DNA from 2 places in the Agromyces sp. NPDC029043 genome. Region 1 is predicted to be linked to the other one. Evidence: predicted binding sites of a transcription regulator. Region 1 holds the regulator's gene; the other holds the start of a gene.
The links. Region 1 encodes LexA, which represses DNA repair genes until DNA is damaged. Its sites were predicted from a motif close to TCGAACANNTGTTCGA; they were not measured.
Positions count from the first base shown of each region.

Region 2: uvrA (excinuclease ABC subunit UvrA) is a predicted target of LexA. The motif match lies at 7,862-7,877, and genes of this name have one in related genera.

Region 1 covers NZ_JBVHVX010000001.1:40,424-50,453, forward strand. Annotated here, with positions in the region: gene ACZ4TW_RS00165 (dynamin family protein) at 1-469, shown strand, start outside; gene ACZ4TW_RS00170 (SseB family protein) at 861-1,655, opposite strand; gene priA (bifunctional 1-(5-phosphoribosyl)-5-((5-phosphoribosylamino)methylideneamino)imidazole-4-carboxamide isomerase/phosphoribosylanthranilate isomerase PriA) at 1,639-2,385, opposite strand; gene hisH (imidazole glycerol phosphate synthase subunit HisH) at 2,496-3,134, opposite strand; gene hisB (imidazoleglycerol-phosphate dehydratase HisB) at 3,131-3,745, opposite strand; gene ACZ4TW_RS00190 (histidinol-phosphate transaminase) at 3,780-4,874, opposite strand; gene ACZ4TW_RS00195 (LysM peptidoglycan-binding domain-containing protein) at 4,972-5,352, opposite strand; gene lexA (transcriptional repressor LexA) at 5,625-6,302, shown strand; gene metE (5-methyltetrahydropteroyltriglutamate--homocysteine S-methyltransferase) at 6,412-8,757, opposite strand; gene ACZ4TW_RS00210 (methylenetetrahydrofolate reductase) at 8,754-9,743, opposite strand; gene hflX (GTPase HflX) at 10,014-10,030, opposite strand, start outside.
Region 2 covers NZ_JBVHVX010000003.1:286,980-297,009, forward strand. Annotated here, with positions in the region: gene polA (DNA polymerase I) at 1-1,579, shown strand, start outside; gene ACZ4TW_RS06670 (DUF885 domain-containing protein) at 1,660-3,324, shown strand; gene rpsA (30S ribosomal protein S1) at 3,485-4,933, shown strand; gene coaE (dephospho-CoA kinase) at 5,058-5,675, shown strand; gene uvrB (excinuclease ABC subunit UvrB) at 5,760-7,823, shown strand; gene uvrA (excinuclease ABC subunit UvrA) at 7,933-10,030, shown strand, end outside.

The DNA.
Region 1 (10,030 bases):
GGAGGAGGCCGAACGACTCATCGGCGGTTCGGGCACCGATCTTCCCGCGCGACTCGGCCTGGCCGAGGAGACGCCCTCGGAGGACCTCCATCGGGCCGCGACCGACGCGCTGCGGAGATGGCGGGCGCTCGCCGGCAGCCCGTTGCTCGACCGCGCCGCCGCCGAGGCGTGCGACGTCGTGACGCGGACGTGCGAGGCGCTCGTGGTCGCCGCCGGGCCCGAGTCAGTCGGGCGTCGACGACTGCGGCTGGCGCGCGCCGCGGAACCAGCGGTGCGCGGAGGGGAGGAGCGGGAAGAACCAGCCGAGCACCGCGAAGAGCAGCCCGGCGATGATCAGGACCTCGACGATCACGCCGAACTCGGCCACCGCGAGGAAGGCGATGCCGGCGAGCGCCGCGGCCACGTGGAGGACGAGCACCGGCACCTGCAGCCAGCGCGCCCCGCCGCGGCGATTGAACAGGAACGCTAGCAGCACGGCCTCGGCTGCGACGACCACGCCGAGCGCGGCGACGGACGACCAGTAGATCACGTCGACGAGCGAACCGATCGAGGTCGCGTCGTAGTTCGGCGCGACGCGGAGCAGCGTCTCCTCGAGTTCGACCTCGATGGCCTCGCGCGCCAGGAAGGCGACCAGGATCGCCGCGGCGCTCGCGATGAAGCTCACGAGCCAGAGCACGCGCGCCGTCCGCAGCGGCCACGGCGGCGGCACCGGCTTCCGCACGGGCGGGCGCCGTCGGTCGGAGAGCGCCGGCCGTTCGGGCGGGGGCGGAACCTCCTCATCGCCGTCGAGCTCGCTCGACGCGGGTCGTGAGCCGGCATTCCCCCCGGATGCGTCGGTCATGCCAGAAGCCTACGACGGCTCAGGTCGACGATGCGGGCGGCACGTCGGCGACCAGTCGCACGGCGAGCGAATCGACGCCGGTCGCGATCGCATCCTCCTCGGACCAGCGGCGAGCGAGCCGCGTGGTCATGGCGTCGAGCTCGGCGCGCGTGAGCCCGGCGACGAGCCGGACCCGAACGACGAGCTCAGGGCCCGCGAGGCGCGCATCGGGGTCGCCGGCGTCGAGGTCGATGCCGAGCACGGCCAGCTCCCCCGCGATCGACCGGTCGAACGCCTCGCGCACGGCCTCGGCCTCGAACGGCGGTCGCCACGGAAGCTGCTGCGCCACCGACCACACCGCGGGCCGCCTGAGCACGAACTCGGTCTCGGAGCCCGGATCGAGCACCACGAGCTCGGTGTCGTCGTCGGCCGCCGCGAGCGCGACGCGCACGCCGTCAGCGGGCACCGGCCGCGCGGTCGCGTTCCAGCGCGACATCGCCGCGACGGATCCGAACACCGGCAGCACGCGGCGTCCGTCGGGACCTTCGACCGTCACGATCGAGAGCTCCTGGCTCTTGTCGACCGCGTGGCCGTGGGCGCCCGTCTCCGACCCGCCGTCGCCGAGTTCCGCGAGCAGCGGGATCAGCAGTCGCGCCCGGCCGAAGGCCGCGACGACGTCGGCCTGCCCGCCGTCTCCCGAGCGGAACCGCGCCAGCGCCGCGCCGAGCTCCTCGGGCATGCGTCCGTCATCGGCGGCGTGCGGGTTGGCCTGGAACGATCGGCCGGCCCACGGGCGGCCGGCCGAGTCCGCGCCGGGATCAGTGGGATGCGACATCCAGCGCCTCGGGCAGCGTGAACGCACCCGCGTAGAGGGCCTTGCCGATGATCGCGCCCTCGAGGCCCTGCGGCACGAGCTGGCGCAGGGCCGCGATGTCGTCGAGGCTCGAGACGCCGCCCGACGCGACGACGGGGCGCCGCGTGCGCTCCATGATCTGGCTCAGCAGCTCGAGGTTCGGGCCCTGGAGCGTGCCGTCCTTGGTGACGTCGGTGACCACGTAGCGCGCGGCGCCGGCCTCCTCGAGTCGGTCCATGACCTGCCAGAGGTCGCCGCCGTCCTTGGTCCAGCCGCGCGCGGCGAGCGTGTGGCCGCGCACGTCGAGGCCGATCGCGATCGCCTCGCCGTACTGGGCGATGACCGAGGCCGCCCACTCGGGGTTCTCGAGGGCGGCGGTGCCGAGGTTGATGCGCTTGGCGCCGATCTCGAGCGCGTGCTCGAGCGAGCGGTCGTCGCGAATACCGCCCGAGAGCTCGACGTTCACGCCGCGGACCTGGCGGATCACCTTCTTGAGCACACCGGCGTTCGAGCCGCGTCCGAACGCGGCGTCGAGGTCCACGAGGTGGATCCACTCGGCGCCCTGCTCGGCCCAGTCGCTCGCCGCGTCGACGGGGTCGCCGTAGTTGGTCTCGGTGCCCGCCTCGCCCTGAGTCAGGCGGACCGCCTTGCCGCCCGCTACGTCGACTGCGGGAAGCAGGACCAGGCGGGGGGTCTTGTTGAACTCACTCATCACTGTCCTCGAATCGGATGCCGCGCAGATCGCGACTTCGGCACAGTCACAGCATCCTAGTCCGCCCGGCGCCCCGCCGCGCCGCCCATGACGGACCGGGCCCGCCGGCGTCAACCGAGCGAGCGGATCCAGTTGGACAGCAGGCGGATGCCGGCCTCCGCCGACTTCTCGGGGTGGAACTGAGTCGCCGACAGCGGGCCGTTCTCGACTGCGGCGAGGAAGCGGCCGCCGTGCTCGGCCCAGGTGAGCGCGGGCTGCGGGAACGGCGGCATCACGTCGAGATGCCATTCCTGCGCCGCGTAGGAGTGCACGAAGTAGAACCGCTCGTCCTCGATGCCCTCGAAGAGGACGGAGCCCGGGTCGGGTTCGACGGTGTTCCAGCCCATGTGCGGCAGCACGTCGGAGGGCAGCTCTCGGACCACGCCGGGCCATTCGCCGAGGCCCTCGGTGTCGACGCCCCGCTCGACGCCGTGCTCGAACATGACCTGCATGCCGACGCAGATGCCGAGCACCGGACGTCCTCCGGCGAGCCGGCGGTCGACCAGCTCGTCGCCGCGGACGGCGCGGAGCTGGCTCATCACCGCCGCGAACGCCCCGACACCCGGCACGACGAGGCCGTCGGCCTCCATCGCCACGGCGCGATCGGACGTGAGCTCGACCTCGGCCCCGGCATGCTCGAGCGCCTTCGCGGCCGAGTGCACGTTGCCCGAACCGTAGTCGAGCACGGCGACGCGGCGCACGGCGCTCACAGAGCCCCCTTGGTCGACGGGATGCCCGTCACGAGCGGGTCGTACGCCTTGGCCTGCCGGAACGCGCGCGCGAACGCCTTGAACTCGGCCTCGGCGATGTGGTGCGGGTCTCGCCCGCGGACCACGTCGACGTGCACGGTGAGCGCGGCGTTGAACGTGATGGCCTCGAAGACGTGTTGCACCATGGAACCCGTGAAGTGCCCTCCGATGAGGTGGAACTCGAACCCCGCCGGTTCGCCCGCGTGCACGAGGTAGGGACGACCCGAGATGTCGACGACGGCTCGCGCGAGGGCCTCGTCGAGGGGGACGAGCGCGTCGCCGTACCGGGAGATGCCGCGCTTGTCGCCGAGCGCCTGGCGGATGGCGGTGCCGAGCACGATGCCGACGTCTTCGACCGTGTGGTGCACGTCGATCTCGATGTCGCCCTTCGCGCGCACGGTGAGGTCGGTGAGCGAGTGCTTCGCGAACGCCGTGAGGAGGTGGTCGTAGAAGGGCACGCTCGTCTCGATGTCGCTCGTGCCCGTGCCGTCGAGGTCGAGAGAGAGGTCGATGCTCGACTCGCTGGTCTCGCGCTGCACGCGCGCGGTTCGCGCGGGGCGATCGGTGGTCATGCGGTCATCCTATTCAGGGTGGTCGTGAGGGTGATCAGCGGGCGGCGACGCGGGCAGGGGTGAACGCCGCCATCGCCTCGAGGAACGCGGTGGTCTCGGCCTCGGTGCCGGCGGTGACGCGCAGGCATCCGGGCAGGCCGATCTCGCGGATGAGGATGCCGCGCTCGAGCAGCGCCTCGAAGACGGCGTGCGGGTCGTCGACGCCGCCGAAGAGCACGAAGTTGGCGCCGCTGCGATAGGGCCGGTAGCCGAGCCCGTCGAGTTCGCGGACGATCCGGTCGCGCTGCGAACGGATCTCGTCGACCATCGCGAGCATCTCGTCGGAGTGGGCCAGGGCGCCGAGCGCGGCGGCCTGCGTGAGCGCCGACAGGTGATAGGGCAACCGCACGAGCCGGAGCGCGTCGATGACCGCCGGGTCGGCGGCGAGGTAGCCGACGCGAGCGCCGGCGAATGCGAACGCCTTGCTCATGGTCCGGGAGACGAGCAGCCGCGGCCGGCCCGCGAGCAGCGTGAGCGCGCTCGGAGTGCCCGGATCGGCGAACTCGAAATACGCCTCGTCGACCACGACCACACCCCGGGCGGCATCGGCCACCGCCGCGACGGTCTCGAGCGACAACGGGGTGCCGGTGGGATTGTTCGGGGCGCACAGCAGCACGATGTCGGGATCGTGGCGGAGGACGGCGTCGACGGCGGTCTCGGGCGAGAGCTCGAAGTCGGCGTCGCGCTCGGCGGTGACCCACTCGGTGCCGGTGCCCGAGGCGAGCAGGCCGTACATCGAGTAGGTGGGCGCGAAGCCCAGCGCGCGTCGGCCGGGGCCCCCGAAGGCCTGGAGGATGTGCTGGAGCACCTCGTTCGACCCGTTCGCCGCCCACAGCCGTGACGGTTCCAGCCCGTGGCCGAGGTACCGTGCGAGCGCGACCCGGAGGTCGGTGAACTCGCGGTCGGGGTAGCGGTTGAGCCCGATGATCGCCGCCGCGACCCGTGCGACGATGTCGTGCGCGACATCCTCGGGGATCGGATGCGTGTTCTCGTTGACGTTCAGTGCGACGGGCACGACCTTCTGCGGTGCGCCGTAGGGAGACTTGCCGCGAAGGTCGTCGCGGATGGGAAGGTCGTCGAGACTCGTCACCGATCAATGGTATCGGCGGGCGAAGCGACGTTTCGGCTCCCGTCGCCCCAACCACCTCGACGACCGTGCCCACCGGCGGCCCAGTCGCCGATCGCCGCTACTCGACGACCGGCAGCGCGAGGCGCTGGCCCGGCTGCACCACCGGCTCGCGAAGCCCGTTGAGCTGCATGATCTCGTGGATCACGTCGCGCGGGTCGGCCGTGGGCGCGAGGGATTCGGCGATGCCCCACAGGGTGTCGCCCGCCCCGACCACCACGGTGTCGAAGACCGCGGGACCCGCGCCGTCGTCGATGCCGGCGACCGCTCCGCCCGACGCGAGCGAGCCGATCAGCACGCCCACCACGATCGGCAGCGCCGCCAGCGCGGTGAAGACCAGACGGCCACGGCGCGTGAGGCGGAGGCGTGTGCGACCGGACGGGACGACGCCGCCTGGCATCGCGGGCCGTGCCACCGTGGTTCCCATCAGCACTGCAGTCATCTCGCACCTCCCCGACAGCCCCGCATCCGGCCCTCGGCCGGGAGGGCCGGATGCGAAGCTGTGTTCCGAATATATCTTCGAACAATCGAAGCTGCAAGGACCGGCGGGTGGGAATCACCGGTCGTTTTCCGCGACACACTCGAACGGATGTTTGTCGTGCGCGTACGAGGCGGATACAGTTTCGAATGTCGGGGACAGTCCAGCACCGACCACCGACATCACGATCCGGGCCGACGGAGGCCGAGACGAGAGGCGACACCGTGAGCATCGACATCGACCAGGCACGCGGCGCGGGCGGCCGGTCCCGTCGACGCAAGACGCTCAGCGCCAAGCAGCTCGCCATCCTCGACGTGATCCGCCGCTCGGTGGCCGATCGCGGCTACCCGCCGAGCATGCGCGAGATCGGCGACGCGGTCGGGCTCTCCTCGCTCTCGAGCGTCACGCACCAGCTCAACCAGCTCGAGCTCGCGGGCTATCTCCGGCGCGACCCGAACCGGCCGCGGGCGCTCGAGGTGCTCATCGACGTGCCGGGCACCGAGCCGCGCCCGTCCGACGTCGAGCCGGCACCGGTCGGCGACGCCGCGATGGTGCCCCTCGTGGGCCGCATCGCGGCCGGCGTGCCGATCACGGCCGAGCAGCAGGTCGAAGAGGTCTTCCCGCTCCCCCGCCAGCTCGTCGGCAAGGGCGAGCTGTTCATCCTGAAGGTCGTCGGCGACTCGATGGTCGACGCGGCGATCTGCGACGGCGACTGGGTCGTGGTGCGCTCGCAGCCCACGGCCGAGAACGGCGAGATCGTCGCCGCCATGCTCGACGGCGAGGCGACCGTCAAGGTGCTCCGCCAGCGCGACGGGCACACGTGGCTGCTCCCCCGCAACTCGGCGTTCGAGCCGATCCTCGGCGACCACGCCGAGGTGCTGGGCAAGGTCGTCGCGGTCCTGCGCGCAGTCTGAGCGGTCCCGCGCGCGGCCTGAGCGGTCCTCCGCACGTCTGACGAGACGAGGGGCGGATGCCGCGGCCTCGCGCCGCGACATCCGCCCCTCGATCGGGCTGCGCCCGGGCTCAGCCCGCGGTCGCCCCGACCCCGACGCCGGCGCGCACCGCCTGCGTCGCCTCGACGATGTTCGCGAGCGACGCGACCGTCTCGTCGTAGCCGCGCGTCTTGAGGCCGCAGTCCGGGTTCACCCAGAGGCGTCCGGCCGGGATCGCGCCGACCGCGCGCTCGAGCAGCGACTGCACCTCCTCGACGCTCGGCACGCGGGGCGAGTGGATGTCGTACACGCCCGGGCCCACGCCGTGGTCGAAGCCGCTGGCCGACAGGTCGTCGACGACCTCCATGCGGCTGCGCGCCGCCTCGATCGAGGTGACGTCGGCGTCGAGCTCGCGGATCGCGTCGATGACGACGCCGAACTCGGAATAGCAGAGGTGGGTGTGCACCTGCGTGGCCGGCTCGGCGCCGCCCGTCGCGAGCCGGAACGAGCCGACCGACCAGTCGAGGTAGGCGGGCTGGTCGGCGCGCTTGAGGGGAAGCAGCTCGCGCAGCGCCGGCTCGTCGACCTGGATCACGCGGATCCCGGCCGCCTCGAGGTCGGTGATCTCATCGCGCAGCGCGAGCGCGACCTGGCGCGCGGTGTCGCCGAGCGGCTGGTCGTCGCGGACGAACGACCAGGCGAGGATGGTCACCGGTCCGGTGAGCATGCCCTTGACGGGCTTCTCCGACAGCGACTGCGCGTACTCCGACCACTCGACCGTCATCGGCGCCGGACGCGACACGTCACCCCACAGGATCGACGGGCGCGTGCAGCGCGAGCCGTACGACTGCACCCAGCCGTTCTGCGTGACGGCGAAGCCGTCGAGCAGCTCGGCGAAGTACTGCACCATGTCGTTGCGCTCCGGCTCGCCGTGCACGAGCACGTCGAGGCCCAGCTCCTCCTGCAGGCGGATGACGCGGGCGATCTCCTCGCGCATGAGCTCGCGGTAGGCGGCGTCCGTCAGCTCGCCCTTGACGAGGCGGGCGCGGGCACGGCGGATGTCGGAGGTCTGGGGGAACGACCCGATCGTCGTCGTCGGCAGCGCCGGCAGTGCGAGGTCCTCCTGGGCGGCGACGCGCGCGTCGTACGCGGCCCGCGAGAAGGCGGCGGCGTCGAGCGCCGCGAGGCGATCGCGCACGGCGGGGACGCGCACGCCCGGCGCGGCGGCACGGTCGGCGAGCGAGGCGGATGCCGCGTCGAGCTCGGACGCGATCGCATCGCGGCCCTCGGCGAGACCGCGCGCCAGGATCGCGACCTGTGCGACCTTCTGGTCGGCGAAGGCGAGCCAGCCCACGAGGCGCGCGTCGAGCGCGGACTCGTCCTCGACGTCGTGCGGCACGTGCAGCAGCGAGGTCGACGTCGACACCGCGACATCGCCGGAGAATGTGCGCAGCGCCTCGGCGTGCACGAACGCGCGCTCGAGGTCGCCTCGCCAGATGTTGTGGCCGTCGACGACGCCCGCGACCAGGGTCTTCGCGGCGAGCGCCTCCTCGGTCACCGGATCGAGCTGCTCGGGCGCGCTGCCGCGCACGAGGTCGAGTCCGAGGGCCTCGACCGGCGTGCCGGCGAGCACGGGGAGCGCGTCGTCGAGCGAGCCGTAGGGCGCCGCGACGAAGATCGCCGAGCGCGCCTCGGCGGAACCCAGCAGGTCGTATGCGGCGGCGACCGCCTCGAGGATGCGCTCGCGCGGCTCGTCGAAGCTCTCGCTCACGAGCGCCGGCTCGTCGAGCTGCACCCATTCCGCGCCCGCGTCGCGGAGCGCGGCGAGCAGCTCGGCGTAGACGGGCACGAGGTCGTCGAGGCGGTCGATCGGACGGAATCCCTCGGGCGCGCCGTCCGCCGCCTTGGCCAGCAGCAGGAACGTCACCGGACCGACGAGCACGGGGCGGGTGACGAAGCCGGCCTCCCGGGCCTCGCGCACCTGCGCCACGAGCGCGTCGGCGTGCGCGGCGAACGCGGTGTCGGGACCGATCTCGGGCACGAGGTAGTGGTAGTTCGAGTCGAACCACTTCGTCATCTCGAGCGGCGCGTCGGCCCCTTCGCCGCGCGCGACCGTGAAGTAGCCGGCGAGATCGAGGCGGCCGTCGGCGTCCAGGAGCCTCGCGAAGCGCGTCGGGATCGCGCCGACCGCGACCGCGGCGTCGAGCACCTGGTCGTAGTACGAGAAGCTCTCGGGGATCGCCGAGTCGGTGCGGCCGAGGCCGAGCGCGGCGAGGCGCTCGCGCGTCGCGGCGCGCAGGCCGGCGGCGGTGCGCTCGAGCTCGTCGGCGTCGATGCGGCCGGCCCAGAACGCCTCGACGGCGTGCTTGAGCTCGCGGCGGCGCCCGATGCGGGGGTAGCCGAGGATGGTTCCGGCGGGGAAGGCGGGTGCGGTCATCGTGTTCTCGTGTTCCTCTCGGTGCCCGCGTGGGCGGGGATGGTGCGGAGGCCGAGCCGGTCCAGGACGGCGAGCACGGCCTCGTGGCGATTGAAGGTGTACAGGTGGAGTCCGGGTGCGCCGCCCGCGAGCACCTCGCCGGCGAGGTCGGCCGCGAAGTCGACGCCGAGCTCGAAGAGCGCGTCGGCGTCGGGCTCGATCTCGAGCGCGATCGCGAGCTCACTCGGCGCGGGCACGCCCGTGAGCTGCTCGAGGCGGCCGAGCCGGGCGGCCGAGGTGACGGGCATGATGCCGGGCAGGATCGGGATGGTGACCCCGCCCGCGCGGGCGCGCTCGACGAAGCCGAGGTAGTCGTCGGCGTGCCAGAAGAGCTGGGTGATCGCGAGGTTGGCCCCCGCCACCTCCTTGGCGAGGAGCACGTCGACATCCTGGTTCACGCCGCGCGAGCGCGGATGCCCGGTCGGGAAGGCGGCGACCGCGACGCGCTCGGGGCGCGGTCGCTCGAGGATGCGCGTCACGCCGGGCATCCCGGGGATCCCGGCCTGCCCGTACGGCTCGCGCTCCTCCTGCACCCGGTGGATGAGCTGCACGAGCTCGGCGGCGCTCTCGAGGTCGCCGATGCCCGCCTCCGGGTCGGCGCCCTCGGGCGGGTCGCCGCGCAGCGCGAGGAAGCTGGTCACGCCCGCGTCGAGGAACTCCCGCACGAGGCGGTTCGCCTCGGCATGGCTGGAGCCGACGCAGGTCAGGTGCGCCATGGGCTCGACGTCGGTGTGCTCGAGCATGTACCGCAGCACCGTCAGCGAACGGTCGCGCGACGAGCCGCCCGCGCCGAACGTCACCGAGATGAACGCCGGGTCGACCTCTGCCAGGCGGTCGATCGTGCGGCCGAGCGCGAGCGCGGCGGCATCCGTTCTCGGCGGGAACAGCTCGAACGAGATCGGCGGCCTCGGCCGACAGCCGTCGCCGTCGGGCGCGCTTCCGGTCATGGTGCTCCTGGTGGCGATGCCGCTCCGGCGGGTCGAGGTCACGGCACGCCGCGCCCGACCAGCCGTCACGGCGGGTGGGTCTCGCGGGCGGGTGCCGGGCTCGGCGGTCGCTCCAGGCGGGCGGCATCCGGCCGCTCGCCACGATCAGGTGCGACGATACGCCGGGCACGCGACATCCGGAACATGGTTTACGCAGGATGACGCGGGCGGGCGGTTCCGGATGGCGCGACGGGGCGCACCTAGGGCCGCGGCGCTCGGAGCCCGCCGGTGCTACGCCAGCGCGGCCG
Region 2 (10,030 bases), on a different contig from region 1:
GCAGCTCGCGTGGCGCCCGGGCACGCCCGACCTCGAGCCGTTCGAACGATGGCTCGCGAGCGATGCGCCGAAGGTCATGACCGACGCCAAGCCGCAGCTGAAGGCGATGCGACGCTCGGGGCTCGGGTTCGCCGGGCTCGTCGTCGACAATCTCGTGGCCGGATGGCTCATGCGGCCCAGCCTCGTCGAGAAGGACCTGCCCGACCTCGTCTCGCGGTACCTCGGCGAGACGGTCCCGATGGCCGATCCGGCCCAGCTCGTCCCCGATGCCGACTCGACCGCCGGTGCACCCGAGTTCGCGTGGTACTCGCTGCGAGTCGCGCCGGTCGTGCTCGCGGCGCTCTCCGAGGGGTCTCGCCGGGTGCTCGCCGATATCGAGATCCCAATCGTCGGCATCCTCGCCGAGATGGAGCTGCGCGGCGTGACCGTCGAGCACGACAAGCTCGCCGAGCTCTCGGCGCAACTGGGGGAGCGGGCCGCATCGCTCGCCGAGGCCGCCTACGCCGAGATCGGCCGCGAGGTCAACCTCGGCTCGCCGAAGCAGCTGCAGGAGATCCTGTTCGACCAGCTCGGCATGCCGAAGACGCGCGCGACGAAGACCGGGTACTCGACCGATGCCGGCGCCCTCGCCGACCTGCAGGAGTCGCATCCGCACCCCTTCCTCGGCCTCCTGCTCGAGCATCGCGATGCGACCAAGCTCCGCCAGATCGTCGACGCGCTCGACAAGTCGATCCAGTCCGACGGGCGCGTCCACACGAGCTACGTGCAGGTCGGCACGACCACCGGCCGGATCTCCTCGACCGACCCGAACCTGCAGAACATTCCCGTCCGCACCGAGGAGGGTCGCCGCATCCGCGGCGCCTTCACCTACGGCGCCGACTTCGGCGAGCTGCTGACGGCCGACTACTCGCAGATCGAGATGCGCATCATGGCGCACCTCTCGCAGGATCCCGGGCTCATCGAGGCGTTCCATTCGGGCGAAGACCTGCACCGCTTCGTCGGCGCGCGCATCTTCGACGTCGATCCGTCCGACGTGACGCCGCTCATGCGGACCAAGGTCAAGGCCATGTCCTACGGGCTCGCGTACGGGCTCAGCGCGTTCGGCCTCTCGAAGCAGCTGCGCATCGACCGGGCCGAGGCCACCCAGCTCATGAAGGACTACTTCGAGCGCTTCGGCGCCGTGCGCGACTACCTGCGGGGTGTCGTGGGGCAGGCCAAGGTCGACGGGTACACCGAGACGATCTTCGGCCGGCGTCGCCCGTTCCCCGACCTGAACAGCCCCAACCGCGTGCTGCGCGAGAACGCCGAGCGTGCGGCGCTCAACGCCCCGATCCAGGGCTCCGCCGCCGACATCATGAAGTTCGCGATGATCGGCGTCGAACGCGAACTGGTGGCTCGCGAGCTGCGCTCGCGCATGCTCATGCAGGTGCATGACGAGCTCATCTTCGAGGTGGCCGCGGGTGAAGGCGACGAGGTCGAGGCCATCGTGCACGACCGTATGTCGCATGCCGTCGACCTGCTCGTGCCGCTCGACGTCCAGGTCGGTCGCGGTCGCGACTGGGAGGATGCGGCGCACTGAGCCGCGGTCGGGGTCCCGGGCGATCCGAGGAGTGCTCGCAGGTTGGCGGCCGCGCCATCCGCTCGTCTAGGCTCGCGCGCATGGCCACCCCAGAGCGCACCGCCACCGAGGTCGACCGCGTCGCCGAGGACTGGGTGGACGCCCTCGTCGAACTCGACCCCGCGACCGCGACGTACATCGGACGCACCGAGCAGGACCATCGGCTCCCCGACTACTCGCCGGAGGGGCACGCGGCTCGGCTCGGGGCCGTGCGTGCGACGCTCGCGGCGCTGCGTTCGGCGGCCCCCGCCGACGACGTCGACCGCATCACCGTCGCCGACCTCGGCAGCCAGCTCGAGCTCGCACTCGAGAGTGACGACGCGGCGCTGCAGCTGCGTGACCTCAATGTGATCGCGAGCCCGGCGCAGGAGATCCGCGAGGTCTTCGACCTCATGCCGACGACCGGAGCCGACGAGTGGGCGCGCATCGCCGCACGACTCGCCGCGGTGCCCGCCGCCATCGACGGCTACGTCGACACGCTCCGGCTCGGCATCGATCGCGGCGTCGTGCCCGCCGTCCGCCAGGTCCGGGAGGTGGCCGAGCAGGCGCGCCGCACCGCGCGGTCCGACGGGTTCTTCCCGACCTTCGTCGAGGGCGCGGCCGGGATCGCGGGCGAGTCGCTGGGTCGCGAGCTCGACGCGAACGCCGCACGCGCGGCATCCGCCTACGACCGGCTGGCCGAGTTCCTCGACCGGGAGCTCGCCCCGCGCGCGGGCAGCACAGACGCGGTCGGCCGCGACGCGTACGCGCTGCAGTCGCGCCGGTTCCTCGGTGCGGTCGTCGACCTCGACGAGACCTACGAGTGGGGCATCCAGGAACTCGCGCGCATGGTCGCCGAGCAGGAGTCCATCGCCCGGGAGATCCTGCCGGGGGCCTCGGTCGACGAGGCGGTCGCGCATCTCGAGGCCGACGCCTCGCGGAAGCTGGTGGGCACGGAGGCGCTGCAGCGCTGGATGCAGGCGACGAGTGATCAGGCGGTCGCCGAGCTCGGGGCGACGCACTTCGACATCCCCGACGAGATCCGTACCCTCGAGTGCCTCATCGCGCCCACGCAGGAGGGCGGCATCTACTACACGGGGCCGAGCGACGACTTCACTCGCCCCGGACGCATGTGGTGGTCGGTGCCCGAGGGCGTCACGGAATTCGACACGTGGCGGGAGAAGACGACGGTCTACCACGAGGGCGTGCCGGGCCACCACCTGCAGATCGGCCAGGCCGTGGTGAACCGCGGGCAGCTGAACACGTGGCGCCGCCAACTCGCGGGCACGTCCGGGCATGCCGAGGGCTGGGCGCTCTACGCCGAGCGGCTCATGGAGGAGCTCGGCTACCTCGACGACCCGGCCGACCGGCTGGGCATGCTCGACGGCCAGCGGATGCGCGCGGCGCGGATCGTGCTCGACATCGGCGTGCACCTCGGCAAGCCCCGGCCCGACGGCGAGGGTGCGTGGACCGGCGAGTACGCGTTCGAGTTCATGGCCGCGAACGTGAACATGCCCGAGGAGTTCGTCCGCTTCGAGGTGCATCGGTACCTCGGATGGCCCGGCCAGGCGCCGTCGTACAAGGTGGGCCAGCGGATCTGGGAGCAGGTGCGCGACGACGTGCGCCGCCGCGAGGGGGAGCGCTTCGACATCCGCTCGTTCCACTCCCGTGCGCTCGCGCTCGGCGGCGTCGGGCTCGACACGCTCCGGGGAGCGCTGGCCGGCTGAGGCGCGTGCCGGCACGGTGCGGTTGCCGCACCGGGAATGAAGCCGCTAGGATGGAGCGTCACTCGTGTGACATCCATGTCCGCCTGCCCGCCGCGGATCCCAACACAACGCTCTTTTCCGCCACGGGCCTGATTCTGTCCATTAACGGAGCATCCACTACATGACAACCGCAACGACCAAGGCGCCCAAGCAGGTCGCGATCAACGACATCGGGTCTGCTGACGATTTCCTCGCCGCGGTCGAGAAGACTCTGAAGTTCTTCAACGACGGCGACCTCATCGAGGGCACCGTCGTGAAGATCGACCGCGACGAGGTCCTCCTCGACGTCGGCTACAAGACCGAGGGCGTCATCCCCTCGCGCGAACTTTCCATCAAGCACGACGTCGACCCCAGCGAGGTCGTCGAGGTCGGCGACACCGTCGAGGCCCTCGTCCTCCAGAAGGAGGACAAGGAAGGCCGTCTGATCCTGTCGAAGAAGCGCGCGCAGTACGAGCGCGCCTGGGGCGACGTGGAGAAGATCAAGGAGAACGACGGCGTCGTCACCGGCTCGGTCATCGAGGTCGTCAAGGGCGGCCTCATCGTCGACATCGGCCTCCGCGGCTTCCTGCCCGCCTCGCTCATCGAGCTGCGCCGCGTGCGCGACCTCACGCCGTACCTCGGCCAGGAGATCGAGGCGAAGATCCTCGAGCTCGACAAGAACCGCAACAACGTGGTCCTCTCGCGCCGTGCGCTGCTCGAGCAGACCCAGTCGGAGTCGCGCTCGACCTTCCTCCAGAACCTCCACCCGGGCCAGATCCGCAAGGGCGTCATCTCGTCGATCGTCAACTTCGGTGCGTTCGTCGACCTCGGTGGCGTCGATGGTCTCGTCCACGTCTCCGAGCTCTCGTGGAAGCACATCGAGCACGCGTCCGAGGTCGTCGAGGTCGGCCAGGAGGTCACCGTCGAGGTGCTCTCCGTCGAGCTCGACCGCGAGCGCGTCTCGCTGTCGCTCAAGGCGACGCAGGAGGACCCGTGGCAGGTCTTCGCCCGTACGCACGCCATCGGCCAGGTCACGCCCGGAAAGGTCACCAAGCTGGTGCCGTTCGGTGCGTTCGTCCGCGTCGCCGACGGCATCGAGGGCCTCGTGCACATCTCCGAGCTGTCCGGCCGTCACGTCGAGCTCGCCGAGCAGGTCGTGTCGGTGGGCGAGGAGGTCTTCGTCAAGGTCATCGACATCGACCTCGAGCGTCGCCGCATCTCGCTCTCGCTCAAGCAGGCGAACGAGGGCGTCGACCCCGAGGGCACCGAGTTCGACCCGGCGCTCTACGGCATGCTCACCGAGTACGACGAGCAGGGCAACTACAAGTACCCCGAGGGCTTCGACCCCGAGACCAACGAGTGGCGCGAGGGCTTCGAGGCCCAGCGCGAGAAGTGGGAGCAGGAGTACGCTGCGGCCCAGGCTCGCTGGGAGGCGCACAAGAAGCAGGTCGCCGCGTCGCTCGCGGCCCAGGCTTCGGACGACTCGTTCTCGTCGGGCACCTCGTCGTACTCGAGCGACTCCGCATCGGGCGGCACCCTCGCCGACGACGCGTCGCTTGCGGCGCTGCGCGAGAAGCTCTCGAGCAACTAGTCGCCGCTCGAACGGCACACGGAAGGCCGGTCCCGCACGGGGCCGGCCTTCCGGCGTCTCCGCAGGTGCGCCGTCGGGCGGCCGCGGGTCGGGCGCGGACGCCGCACCCGGATAGGGTGGGCATGTGTATCTGATCGGCCTCACCGGCGGGATCGCCTCCGGAAAGTCCACTGTCGCCCGCCGTCTCGTCGAGCACGGCGCCATCCACCTCGATGCCGACCAGCTCGCGCGTCGCGTCGTCGAGCCCGGTTCCCCGTGCCTCGACGCCATCGTGCGCGAGTTCGGCGAGGGCGTGCTGAACCACGACGGCATGCTCGACCGGCACAAGCTCGGCGAGATCGTCTTCCACGACGAGGACGCGCGCGCCCGCCTCAACGCGATCGTCCATCCGGCCGTGCGCGAGCTCTCGGGCCGGCTCATCGCGAAGGCCGAGCAGGAGGACCCCGACGCGGTCGTCGTGTACGACGTGCCGCTCCTCGTCGAAGCACAGGTCGACCACCCGTTCGACCTCATCGTCGTGACGAGCGCGCCCAAGCGCACACAGGTGAGGCGGCTGGTCGAGGAGCGTGGGCTCGACCCCATCCAGGCCGAGGCCCGGGTCGACGCGCAGGTCGACGACGCCGACCGTCGGGCGGTCGCCGATGTCGTCATCGACACGGGCGGTTCGCTCGCGCACACGATGGGCCAGGCCGACGACCTCTGGGTGCGCATCGATCGGGCGCGACGCGCGGCGAAGCGCTGACGAGCCGATGGCGCAGGCGCGCCATCCGCTTCGCCCTGGGCGTACCCGGCCCCCGTGTCGGTGGGCCGACCTAGACTCGAATCCATGCAGTCGACCCGTTCCGTGCGCCCATTCGAGGTCGTCAGCGAGTACGCGCCGAGCGGCGACCAGCCGCAGGCGATCGCCGAGCTCGCCGCCCGGATCAACGCCGGCGAGACCGACGTCGTGCTCCTCGGTGCGACCGGCACCGGCAAGTCCGCGACCACCGCGTGGCTCATCGAGCAGGTGCAGCGTCCCACGCTCGTGCTCGCGCACAACAAGACGCTCGCCGCGCAGCTCGCGAACGAGTTCCGCGAGCTCATGCCGAACAACGCGGTCGAGTACTTCGTGTCGTACTACGACTACTACCAGCCCGAGGCGTACGTCCCGCAGACCGACACCTTCATCGAGAAGGACAGCTCGATCAACGCCGAGGTCGAGCGGTTGCGGCACTCGACCACCAACTCGCTGCTGAGCCGGCGCGACGTCGTCGTCGTCTCGACCGTGTCGTGCATCTACGGCCTCGGCACGCCCGAGGAGTACCTCAATGCGATGATGCCCCTCCAGGTGGGTCAGCGCGTCGACCGCGACTGGCTCATCCGCAAGTTCGTCTCGATGCAGTACCAGCGCAACGACGTCGCCTTCTCCCGGGGCACGTTCCGGGTGCGGGGCGACACGATCGAGATCATCCCGGTGTACGAGGAGCACGCGATCCGCATCGAGATGTTCGGCGATGAGGTCGAGTCGCTGCACAGCCTGCACCCGCTCACCGGATCGGTGCTCGCCAAGCTCGACGCGGTCCCGGTCTTCCCGGCCTCGCACTACGTCGCCAGCGTCGACGTTATGCAGCGCGCGATCGGCACCATCCGCGACGAGCTCGACGAGCGGCTGCAGGAGCTCGAGCGCGAGGGCAAGCTGCTCGAGGCCCAGCGGCTCCGCATGCGCACCACGTTCGACCTCGAGATGATGGAGCAGATCGGCTTCTGCTCGGGCATCGAGAACTACTCGCGGCACATCGACGGGCGCGCGCCGGGCGAGGCGCCGCACTGCCTGCTCGACTACTTCCCCGACGACTACCTGGTGGTGATCGACGAGTCGCATGTCACCGTGCCGCAGATCGGCGCGATGTACGAGGGCGACGCGTCGCGCAAGCGCACGCTCGTCGAGCACGGCTTCCGGCTCCCGAGCGCGCTCGACAACCGTCCGCTGAAGTGGGATGAGTTCAAGGCGCGCGTCGGCCAGACCGTCTACCTCTCGGCGACGCCGGGCAAGTACGAGCTCGGGATCGCCGACGGCGTGGTCGAGCAGATCATCCGGCCCACCGGCCTCGTCGACCCGCAGATCGTGGTGAAGCCCTCCAAGGGCCAGATCGACGACCTGCTGGAGGAGATCCGCACTCGCGCCGAGCGCGACGAGCGCGTGCTGGTCACCACGCTCACCAAGCGCATGGCCGAGGAGCTCACCGACTTCCTCACCGAGGCAGGCGTGCGCGTGCGCTACCTTCACTCCGACGTCGACACGCTGCGCCGCGTCGAGCTGCTCACCGAGTTGCGCGCGGGCGTGTACGACGTGCTCGTCGGCATCAACCTGCTCCGCGAGGGCCTCGACCTGCCCGAGGTCTCGCTGGTCGCGATCCTCGACGCCGACAAGGAGGGCTTCCTCCGCTCGTCGACCTCGCTCATCCAGACGATCGGGCGCGCCGCCCGCAACGTCTCTGGCGCGGTGCACATGTACGCCGACGTCATGACCGAGTCGATGGCCTCGGCGATCGACGAGACGAACCGCCGTCGCGACAAGCAGCTCGAGTACAACCGCGTCAACGGCATCGACCCGACGCCGCTGCGCAAGCGCATCGCCGACATCACCGAGGTGCTCGCGCGCGAGGAGGCCGACACGGCGGCCCTGCTCGCCGGCCGCGACACTCGCAAGACCTCGCCGGTGCCGATGCGCAGGGAGGGGATCGCCGCGGCCGGCGCGAACGACCTCGAGGAGCTGATCCGCGACCTCAACGACCAGATGCTCGAGGCCGCGGGCGAGCTCAAGTTCGAGCTCGCCGCTAGGCTTCGCGACGAGGTGTCCGAGCTCAAGCGCGAACTGCGCCAGATGGAGAAGGCGGGGCACCTCGGCTGACCCGCCTGGCACCACCGTGACCGGCCCGTCGTCCTGAATCGAACGTGTGTTCGCTCTCGGCACGTGCGATCGGGGGCGGAGTGTCGGAGGGCGTTCGTACACTCGTAGGGTGCCAGTTTCACGTCTCGATGCCCACTCGCGCCTGAGCGTCCGCGGTGCCCGCGTGCACAACCTGCGCAACGTCGACGTCGAGATCCCGCGCGACGCCATGGTCGTCTTCACGGGCCTCTCGGGCTCGGGCAAGTCCTCCCTCGCGTTCGACACCATCTTCGCCGAGGGCCAGCGACGGTACGTCGAGTCGCTCTCGGCGTACGCGCGCCAGTTCCTGGGCCAGGTCGACCGTCCCGACGTCGACTTCATCGAGGGCCTGAGCCCCGCGGTCTCGATCGACCAGAAGTCCACGAACCGCAATCCGCGCTCGACCGTCGGTACGATCACCGAGATCTACGACTACATGCGGCTGCTGTGGGCCCGCATCGGTGTTCCGCATTGCCCGGTGTGCGGCGAGCGCATCCAGCGTCAGACCGTGCAGCAGATCGCCGACCGGCTGATGGAGCTCGAGGCCGGCACGCGCTTCCAGATCCTCAGCCCCATGGTCTCGCAGAAGAAGGGCGAGTTCGTCGACCTGTTCCGCGAGCTCTCCTCGCAGGGCTACTCGCGGGCCGTCGTCGACGGCGAGGTCATCCGCCTCGACGAGCCGCCGCAGCTGAAGAAGCAGGTCAAGCACGACATCTCGGTCGTGATCGACCGGCTCGTGGCATCCGACGAGATGCTCGGCCGCCTCACCGACTCGCTCGAGACGGCGCTGCGCCTCACCGACGGCGTCGTGCAGATCAACTTCGTCGACCGCGAGGGCGACGACGCATGGCAGACCTTCTCCGAGAAGCTCAGCTGTCCCAACCAGCACCCGATCGCGCTCACCGAGATCGAGCCGCGCACGTTCTCGTTCAATGCGCCGTTCGGCGCCTGTCCCGAATGCTCGGGTCTCGGCACGCGCATGTCGGTCGACGAGGAGCTGCTGCTCGGCGACCCCACGATGAGCATCGCCGAGGGCGTCATCCTTCCCTGGACCTCGCAGGGCAAGAGCCTCTACAACTACTACGAGAAGCTGCTCGACGGGCTCGCGCGCGACTTCGGCTTCTCGCTCGACACCCCGTGGGAGCAGCTGCCGGGGGCCGCGCGCAATGCGGTGCTCCGCGGCGACAACTTCGAGGTCAAGGTGCGCTGGCGCAACCGCTACGGGCGCGAGATGAGCTACACCTCGGGCTTCGAGGGCGTCGTGCCGTACATCGAGCGGCAATACCTGCAGGCCGAGACCGACGTGCAGCGCGCTCGCTGGGCCGAGTACCTGCGCGAGGTGCCGTGCCCCGTGTGCGAGGGCGACCGGCTGAAGCCCGAGGTGCTCTCCGTCCTCATCCACGACGCGTCGATCGCCGACGTGTGCCGGCTCAGCCTGCACGATGCGCGATCGTTCATGGACCGGCTCCAGCTCACCGACCGCGAGCAGACGATCGCTGCGCAGGTGCTGCGCGAGATCAAGCTCCGGCTCGACTTCCTCATCCGCGTCGGCCTCAGCTACCTCGACCTCGCCCGCGCCGCGGGAACGCTCTCCGGCGGCGAGGCGCAGCGCATCAGGCTCGCGACCCAGATCGGCTCCGGCCTCACGGGCGTCCTCTACGTGCTCGACGAGCCGAGCATCGGCCTGCACCAGCGCGACAACCGGCGCCTCATCGACACCCTCGTGGCGCTGCGCGACCTCGGCAACACGCTCATCGTCGTCGAGCACGACGAAGACACCATCCGCACCGCCGACTGGATCGTCGACATCGGCCCGGGCGCCGGGGTGCACGGCGGTACCGTCGTGCACAGCGGCAGCTACGCCGACCTCGTGAAGAACACGCGCTCGCTCACCGGCGACTACCTCGCAGGCCGCAGGGAGATCCCGATCCCCGCCAGGCGACGCCCGATCGATCCCGATCGGATGATCACGGTCGAGGGCGCCCAGGCGAACAACCTCCGGAACGTCGACGTGTCGTTCCCCCTCGGCACGTTCACGGCGGTGACCGGCGTGAGCGGCTCGGGCAAGTCGTCGCTCGTCAACGACATCCTGTATCGCGTGCTCGCCAACCGGCTCAACGGCGCCCGCAAGGTTCCCGGGAAGCACCGCCGCGTCGGCGGACTCGACCACCTCGACAAGGTCGTGCACG